DNA from 2 places in the Lysobacter sp. TY2-98 genome. Region 2 is predicted to be linked to the other one. Evidence: predicted binding sites of a transcription regulator. Region 2 holds the regulator's gene; the other holds the start of a gene.
What was found. Region 2 encodes FliA, which starts transcription of late flagellar genes. Its sites were predicted from a motif close to TAAAGTTTNNCNNNCNNNGGCCGATAA; they were not measured.
Positions count from the first base shown of each region.

Region 1 (4,413 bases), 1.2 Mb from region 2:
AGCTCGTCGCCCGTGCGCGCCACGCGACTCTGCAGATGGACGACAACGGCGAGTGTGTCACCCAGCGGATCCAACTCGCGACAGATCGCGTCGACGGTCTCCATCGTGCGCTGTTCATTGTGATCCACGAGCGCGAGCAGGTTCGAACGGTCCACCCACACCACCGAATGCACGCCCGGCACGCGCTTGGCGGCAACGCGCGCTGCTTCGCGATCGATGGGCCGTCCCGCGTCTGGAAGCTTCATCGAGCGCCGGAGGTCATCCTGCATGGCATCGGCTTCGCGCCGAACGCCCTCCTGATCGCCCATGACCGCGTGCGCGCGAATCTTCGCGACGCGTGCAGCCATCTCGAGCGGGTCGAGCGGCTGACCTGCACGGGACGGTGGCGCGCCTTCGCGCGACGCCGCATCAGGGCTAGATGAATTGCATCCCGCAAGAAAACAGGCCAGTAAAAGCCCTGTGGCACGGATCGCGATCACGGCGACGTTTCCCCAAACGTTGGCCGGCAGTCTAGCGAACACGCCCAGCCGATGGCGGCGCTTCGGTTGAAGGGCGCCCGATCACTCTCCGTGGGAAAAGAACCGGCGAGTTTTCGCCTGTGGGAAGAAATTGGACCTAACCCCGCTTCTCGTAGGCCCAAATAGAACCTGACCCCTGCTTTCGAGCAATCAACCCGCTTGGCTGCATCCACCCCCTTTCGCGACACATCGGCAGTGAGCAGGCGCGGATCGCATCAGCCCGTTGTGGCATCCCGCACACGATCACGACCGGCGACCTTCGCCATGTACAGCGCACGATCGGCGCGCGACAGCGTCTGCGCGATCTCATCGCCGCGCTGATGGGTCGCAACGCCGATCGATGCGGTCAGGCCGAACGTCGCCGCCCCGAAACTGACGGGTGAAGCCGCGACGCTTGCCCGGATACGTTCGGCCGCGTCCACGGCGTGCGCCGGATCCACGTCCCGGAACAGCAGCACGAACTCCTCGCCGCCCCAGCGCGCCACCGCGTCGCAGCTGCGCATCGCCTTCGTGCAGACGCGGGCGACGACGCGCAACGCTTCGTCGCCCGCGGCGTGTCCGTGCACGTCGTTGATGCGCTTGAAGTGGTCGATGTCGAGGATGGCCACGCACCACGCATGCCCCGCGCGATCCGACCGCTGCCGCTCGCGTTCGAGGAGTTCGGACATCGCGCGGCGGTTCAGCAGCCCGGTCAGGTCGTCGGATGTCGCCAGCAGGCTGATGCGCTCCAGCGCCGCGGCCAGTTCCGCGCGCTGCGCGCGGAGCCGGTCGCGCATGGCCGAGACGCGCTGGCTGACCGCCGTCAGACCGCATACGAACAGGATCAGGCAGATGAAATACGCGAGTTGCACGCGGGGGTCGTAGATGTCCGGACGCGCGCGGACGCCGGAATACATGGCGAGCCCGAACGCCAGAACCGAATAGCCGCCGATCAGCCACGCCTGCACCGCGCGCAGTCCGAACATGCCGAACATCAACACCACCGAGACCATCAGGAGCGGCGCACCGTGTCCCGCGCCCGCGACCCGATAGGCCGACGCGCTGCACGCCACGGCGAACAGCAACTGCACGACCGTCAGCGATGGATCCTTCAGACGCGCCGACCAACCGAATCGGATCGCCGCGAACAACGTGACGATGCAGGTGACCGACGCCACCGTCCACGGCCACAGCCCTTTGCCGTCATTGACGCCGAACGCGGCCATGCCATGCATCGCCGCGACGGCCGCGAGCAGCAACACCGACGCCAGGCCCGAATGCGCGAGGCGGATGCGCTGCTTGGCATCGCGGGTCAGCACGAGGTCTTTCAGTGAGCCGAGCATATCGAGGGGCCTCGTCGGCCCCACCTCCGGGACTGCGTCGCGTCCGTTAACGGTCGCGCGCGGGCCTCCTTGAGCGACAACCGGGACAACCGGGGTCAGAGTGGTGTTTTCCGAAACTCAACTCTGACGCGTGTTTCGGACACCGTGCAGGAAAGTCACGTATGAAAAAGGCCGCCCGAGGGCGGCCTTTGCACTCACCTCGTCGGCGCGGCCGCAAGCGGCGTCGCGCCGGCGTGCCGTCAGCAGTGGATCGAGTAGAGGTGCACGAAGTACCACTGCTGAGACGTTCGGCGGTATCGCGCGACGGTCATCAACGGCTGCGCGTCGTTCCCGTAGTAGCCGTAGCTGACGACGAGGTGGCGTTCGCAGGTGCTACCCCGCGGTGAGCAGTCGCCTGTGAGCCAGCTGTCGCCCACCTGACGGCACGCGGCGTTGGCCGACGCAGGCAGCATCAGCGCCGCGCCCAGAAGGGCCGTGGCGACGGTGGTGGAGAACGACGGGAAACGATGAGTCATGGGCTGCGCCTTATGTGTTGGGGGATGTGCAACAGGTGCAGCGGCAGGCTAGCCGACGCGCGCCAACGCGAAGTGATCAATGCGTTGCGGCCGCGGTCACCACGGGGCGAAATTGCACTCTGACCCCTGCTTCATTCGAGCGTCGACCAGAGCGAAATTCGACTCTGACCCGTGTTCTTACCTGCTTTCCAGCGGGCAGCTCAGTCAGCAATCGACTCTTCGAGCAGGTCGATGTACGTGGAGAGGCGGACGCGTAGTCCGACGAGCGCCCATCCCATGACGTACAGCAGGGCAATCGCCCAGATCAGCAAACCGCCTACGAGGTGGACGTCGAACGCAGCCGCCCAATCGCCAAACTTCCAGTTTCGGAACTGAAGGTACAACGCAACCAATATCGGGAACACGCCAAGGCGTTCGACGCCGCCAAGCGCAAGACCCAACCGATAGGTCATGCCTTCTCGCAATTGCTTGGCAAAGCTGAGCATCTGCTCGCGCTGCGATCGTGGAAAGGCGCGCATTTCGGAGATGAGATCACGCCATAGGTGGAACTCGCGATCCATCTCCGCAGCATGATTCGCGCGCAGTCGGCGCCAGTGCGGCACCTGACGCCAGAGCATCCGAATGGCTGCCACCGCGCCTCCCAAGCACTCACATGCCAGAGCGACCTTCATTACGTTTAGCGCTGCCGGCGGCGAGAGGACGGCCGGAGACAACATGGCGGCTAGCAAGCCAACCCCGGCGCTAGCGAACGCCAACCGAGTGGCCCACCTTTCAGTGAGGGATGGACTTTCGGAAGATGTCTTGTCGACGTACGCGCTAACGCGGCGGTAAAGCCACTCGAACGACAGTCGATCAACCGATTCCTCTGTTGCGAGGGACTGCTCTAGCTCGACAGCGTCAGAGTTCATGCGCTTATCTGCGACGACTGGAGCGAAAGATCAAAGCGCGATTCGCACGAAAATGGAACCCGACCCCATTTCTTGAAATTCGACTCTGACCCCTGTTTCTGGAGAAATGCAATCTGACCCGACTTCTGGAAACTGACCACTTCTCCCCGGTTACATTTTCGACGCCGCTTGCCATCCCTCACGGACACCGCGATGACCGCCTTGCAAGAGAGAGCCGACCGAAACCTGCAAGACCTCCAATTTGCCGGCGAACAGGCCAGCCGACTCCGGATGCCAGGATCCATGCCTGAGCACCATCGCACGGCACTCGCGCTGCTGCGCGCGGCGTACGACGACGCAGTTGCGATCAACATGCTTGTTCTTAACTCGAGCGGGGAACTCGCTGGCAGCGCTTTCAGCCTACTTCGCCCCATGAACGACAAATTCAAGCGAGGCTCTTGGTTCCTTCTCTGCGGCGACGAGGAAAGCGCTCTAGATTTCCTCAAGAATGACAATGCGCCCAAGGGCAATTTGGCTCAACAGATTGAGGCGCATCCTCCCTTCGATCAATTCAGGATCTTCTCGGAGCTATATCAGAACGCATTCGGCTTTTTCCATTCATTCACCCACGGCGGTAACCAAATTGCGAACGGTTACATTGCCAGCAACGGAATCGGTGCGTCCTACCCGGAATCCAAAATCATCCAAGCCATTGATCACGCTCAAGCCGTCGGCATTACCGCCGTACAGGTCATGGTGATGCTTGGCGGAGAATACGACTCAACCACGGGGAACGACATTCTGGATCAGCTTGGAGCCAGATTTGTGCCGCGCCCTGCCGGAACTCACACGGATTGATTCCAACGAGTTTTCGCTCGCTGTACACCGACCGTAGAAGCCGTCGAGCAGCGACCCCGTCAGGACGAAGCCCGAGGTGCTCTCAGGCCACGCACCGAGCTGCGGTCCGCTGCGGCGGCACGGCGATCAGCGGGGGATGCGAGCTAAACCCTATGTGCTACCTGCCTGTAGTGCAAAAACCTGTGCACGCGCCTAGTGACTATCGCTTCGAAGGCTCCACTTGAAGCCAAGGTTGACCAGTCGGGCTTTCGAACAACAGGGCTCCCAACTCTTCCATTTTAAGCAACTGGTCCGCGCCGCATTGAGGCGTAGT
Region 1 covers NZ_CP031413.1:1,639,284-1,643,696, forward strand. The annotation lists gene DWG18_RS07800 (hypothetical protein) at 1-479, opposite strand, end outside; gene DWG18_RS07805 (GGDEF domain-containing protein) at 734-1,840, opposite strand; gene DWG18_RS07810 (hypothetical protein) at 2,080-2,355, opposite strand; gene DWG18_RS15485 (hypothetical protein) at 2,556-3,026, opposite strand; gene DWG18_RS07820 (hypothetical protein) at 3,456-4,100, shown strand; gene DWG18_RS15265 (hypothetical protein) at 4,300-4,413, opposite strand, start outside.
Region 1: DWG18_RS07805 (GGDEF domain-containing protein) is a predicted target of FliA. The motif match lies at 1,887-1,913, and genes of this name have one in related genera.

Region 2 (4,413 bases):
GCCGACCTTCGCCGAACTCGTCACCACCGCACCGGTTGCCGTGCCCCGCCAACCGCAAAACTTTGTCGACGCGTTCGATCCACTCGCCGAGATGGCCGCGGTGCAGGCGCCGGCTCCGGTCGTCGCCGCTGCGCCGCAGCGGATCGTCACTGTCGCTGCGCCGCCGACGCTGCAGCTCGTCGTCAACCAGTCCGAAGATCCGACCATCGTCGCGATGCGCAACGAGCTCGCCTCGATGCGCCAGATGATCGAGCGCCAGATGGGCCAGTTCGGCCTCGAGCGCCTGCGCGGTTCGCCGGCGCGTGCGCTCGCGTTCGAAACACTGCAGGCCTACGGCATCGACGACACGCTCGCGCAGACCATCGCGTCGCGCATCGATCCCAAGCTCGAGCCGGCGAAGGTCAAGGCGCCGCTGCTCGCCGAACTCGCGCGCATGCTCACCATTTCGCGTTCGGAACCGCTCGAAGACGGCGGCGTGTTCGCGCTGATCGGCCCGACCGGCGCCGGCAAGACGACGACGCTCGCCAAGCTCGCCGCACGTTTCGCGCAGCGCCATCGCGCCCGCGACGTCGCGCTCGTCACCACCGATGTCGAACGTCCGGGTGCGCGCGAGCAGTTGCACGCGCTCGGTCGCAAGCTCGGCATCACCGTCTGCGAAGCGGAAGGCCCCGAAGGCCTGACCGACGCGCTCGACCAGCTCGTCGACTACCCGCTCGTGCTCGTCGACACCGCGGGCTACGCGGCGCGCGACAAGGCGCTGCTCGGCCAGGTCACCTGGCTGCGCGCGACGCGCAACCTGCGCTCGCTGCTCGTGCTGCCGGCCAACCTGCAGCAGCAGGACATGTCGGAAGCGGTCCGCCGCTACCGCATGGCCGCGCCGGAAGCCGTCGTGCTGACCAAGCTCGATGAAACCGGTCGCCTCGGCGGTGCGGTGTCCGTCGCGATCAAGCATGGTCTGTCCCTTGCATATACGACGGCAGGCCAGCAGGTGCCGGCCGACCTCGAAGCCGCGGATGCCTCGCGACTCGTGCTCCAGATCGAAAAACTCCGTCGCGCCGCCGACAACCCGCTCGCCACCGAGGAACGCCATGTCGTCGCCTGATCCCATCGCCGCCACGCGCATGGCCTCCGCCAACGATCCCGCCGGTCCGGTCCGCGTTATCGCGGTCGCGAGTGGCAAGGGCGGCGTCGGCAAGACGTCGGTGAGCGTCAACCTCGCGATGTCGCTCCAGAACTCGGGTCAGCGCGTGTTGCTGCTCGACACCGACCTCGGTCTCGCCAACGTCGACGTGATGCTCGGCCTGTCGCCCCGCTTCACGCTGAGCGACGTGTTCGCCGGCCGCTGCGAACTCGCCGACACGCTGATCGAAGGTCCGAACGGCCTGCTCGTGGTGCCCGCCGCCAGCGGCAAGCGCCACATGACCGAACTCACGCCCGCGCAGCACATCGGCCTGGTGCACGCGTTCTCGCAGCTCGACATGCCGATCGACGTGATGGTGGTCGACAACGCCGCCGGCATCGCCGACAGCGTGCTGACGTTCTGCCAGGCCGCGCAGGATGTGGTGGTCGTCGTCTGCGACGAACCCGCATCGGTCACCGATGCCTACGCGCTGATCAAGGTGCTGTCGCGCGAGCGCGGTGTCACCCGCGTGCAGGTGCTGGCCAACCAGGTCGGTCATCCGAGCGAAGGCCGCCAGCTGTACGACAAGCTCGAACGCGTGACGTCGAAGTTCCTCGACGTGACGATGAACTACCTCGGCGCGATTCCGCGCGACGAATGGCTGCGACGCGCGATCCAGCGCCAGGAAGCGGTGGTCGACGCGTTCCCCGCCGCGCCCTCGGCGATGGCCTTCCGCGAAATCGCCAAGCGCGCCGAGAAGTGGCAGACGCCGGCGGGCCCGCGCGGCCACGTCGAATTCTTCATGGAACGCCTGATTCCGACGGCGCGGAGCGCGACCGCATGAGCATGACCGCCACTGCAGTGAAGGCCAACGCCTACAAGCAGACCCGCAGCGCGAGCGACGGGTTCGACGCCAACGCCATTGTCGTGCGCCACGGTGAACTCGTGCGCCGCATCGCGCACCACCTCGCGGCGCGACTGCCGGCGAGCGTGGAAGTCGACGATCTGATCCAGGCCGGCATGCTCGGCCTGATCGAGGCCGCCAAGAACTTCCAGGCCGACCAGGGTGCCGCGTTCGAGACCTACGCCTCGATCCGTATCCGCGGCTCGATGATCGACGAGATCCGTCGCGGCGACTGGGTGCCCCGCAGCGTGCATCGCCGCTATCGCGACGTGGTCGCGGCGACGCGCCAGGTCGAACAGGCGAACGGTCGCGCGGCGAATTCGGCGGAGATCGCCGAAGTGCTCGGCGTGTCGGTCGACGACTACCACCACATGCTCGAAGACGCCTCGCGCGGCCAGCTGCTCTCGCTGGACGAGCAGATGGAAGACTTCGACGGCGAACCGCGCCTCGCGGCCAGCTGCAACGTCACCCCGGCGCGCGAACTCGAGCACACCGTGTTCCGCCAGGCGCTCGGCGAGGCGATCGGCAACCTGCCCGAGCGCGAGCAGCTGGTGCTGTCGCTCTACTACGAGCAGGAGATGAACCTGCGCGAGATCGGCGCGGTGCTCGGCATCAGCGAATCGCGCGTCTGCCAGATCCACGGCCAGGCGATGCTGCGCCTGCGCGGTCGCCTCGGCGACTGGCGTGATACGGCGTCGGAGCACGTCGACGCGTAAGCGCTGTGCGGGCCGGCGTCGACGTCCGGCCGCCGCGGTGTGATGCGCTTCGCAGTTGCGCGAGCGCACCCCCTTCGGACTGCGAAGCGCTGCAGCGCCCCGCCCCTCAAAGTCGGCGCGGCGCGATTCAAGAACTTCCCCCACGAGCCGATAGCTCCCCAAGGACCGCCCGGAACCCGTCCATGGACAAGAACATCAAGATTTTGATCGTCGACGATTTCTCGACGATGCGCCGTATCGTCAAGAACCTGCTCAACGACCTCGGCTTTTTCGACACCACCGAAGCCGAAGACGGCAACAGCGCGCTCGTCGAGTTGCGCAAGGCCAAGTTCGACCTCGTGATCACTGACTGGAACATGCCGGGCATGCCGGGCATCGACCTGCTCAAGCACATCCGCGCCGACGCCGCGCTGCAGAAGATCCCGGTGCTCATGGTCACCGCGGAAGCCAAGCGCGAGCAGATCATCGAAGCCGCGCAGGCGGGCGTGAACGGTTACGTCATCAAGCCGTTCACCGCCGGTGCGCTGCAGGACAAGCTGGCGAAGATCTTCGAGCGCATCGAGGCCGCGGCATGAACGCCGCGGTCGCGGTCGTTTCGCCCGAGCGCGACGCCATCGTCGAAACGCTGCAGTCGGCGCTACGCGCGATCGAGAGCGGTGACGATGCGGCCTGCCGCGCTGCCATCGATGGTCTCGTTTCGTGGCGCACGCAGCCGCTGGTGCAGGGCATCGTGCGTCTCGCGCGTGAACTCGCCGTCGCCCTTGGCGACGACGGTCGGGGCGCCGGCGCGGCATCGCTGCCCGACGCCTGCGCGCGTCTCGAGCACGTCGTGCAGCTCACAGAATCCTCGAGCATGCGCACGCTCGACCTGATCGACGAATGCGGCCGCCTGCTCAACGCGCTGCCCGAGCCGCAAACCGACGACCAGCGCACCGCGCTCGCCGGCCTGCGTTCGCGCTTCTCCGAGATGTCGATCGCTCAGGGGTATCAGGACCTCACGGGGCAGATCATTCTGCGCGTGGTCGAACTCGTTCGCGCGGTGCACGTCGGTCTCGGCGACATCGTCGGCACACATGAGCCACTGCATCTCAACACCAATCGCGGCCACGGCCCCGCCGTGACGGGCATCGACCCGTCGCCCGCGACGCAGGACAACGCCGACGAGCTGCTGTCGTCGCTCGGCCTGTAACGCACGGAACCTGACGGTATGAGCGCAACCGAAGGCATGACCGAGATCTGCGCGGACTTCCTCGTCGAAGCCCGCGAGATCGTCGATCAGCTCGGCGAACAGATGGTGGTCCTCGAGCGTTCGCCCGAGGATCGCGACGCGCTCAACACCGTCTTCCGCGGCTTCCACACCATCAAGGGCGGCGCGGGCTTCCTCGACTTCCCGCCGATGGTGACGCTGTGCCACGCCGTCGAGGATCGCCTCGATGTCGCGCGCAACGGTTCGCAGCCGCTCGATGCGTTCGCCTTCGACGGCGCGCAGCAGGCGATCGACCTGCTCGCCGACATGCTCGAATGCGTCGGCCAGGGCCGCGCGCTGCCGGACGTTCCGCAGGGACTGATCGACAGCATGCATGTCGATGGACGCGGCCACGCTGCCGCGGCTGCAACGGTCATCGCCGCGAGTGATCTGCCCGACAATCTCGACGATCTCGACTTCGATTCAC
Region 2 covers NZ_CP031413.1:449,078-453,490, reverse strand. The annotation lists gene DWG18_RS02150 (AAA family ATPase) at 1-1,102, shown strand, start outside; gene DWG18_RS02145 (MinD/ParA family protein) at 1,089-1,964, shown strand; gene DWG18_RS02140 (RNA polymerase sigma factor FliA) at 1,967-2,740, shown strand; gene cheY (chemotaxis response regulator CheY) at 2,923-3,315, shown strand; gene DWG18_RS02130 (protein phosphatase CheZ) at 3,312-3,929, shown strand; gene DWG18_RS02125 (chemotaxis protein CheA) at 3,948-4,413, shown strand, end outside.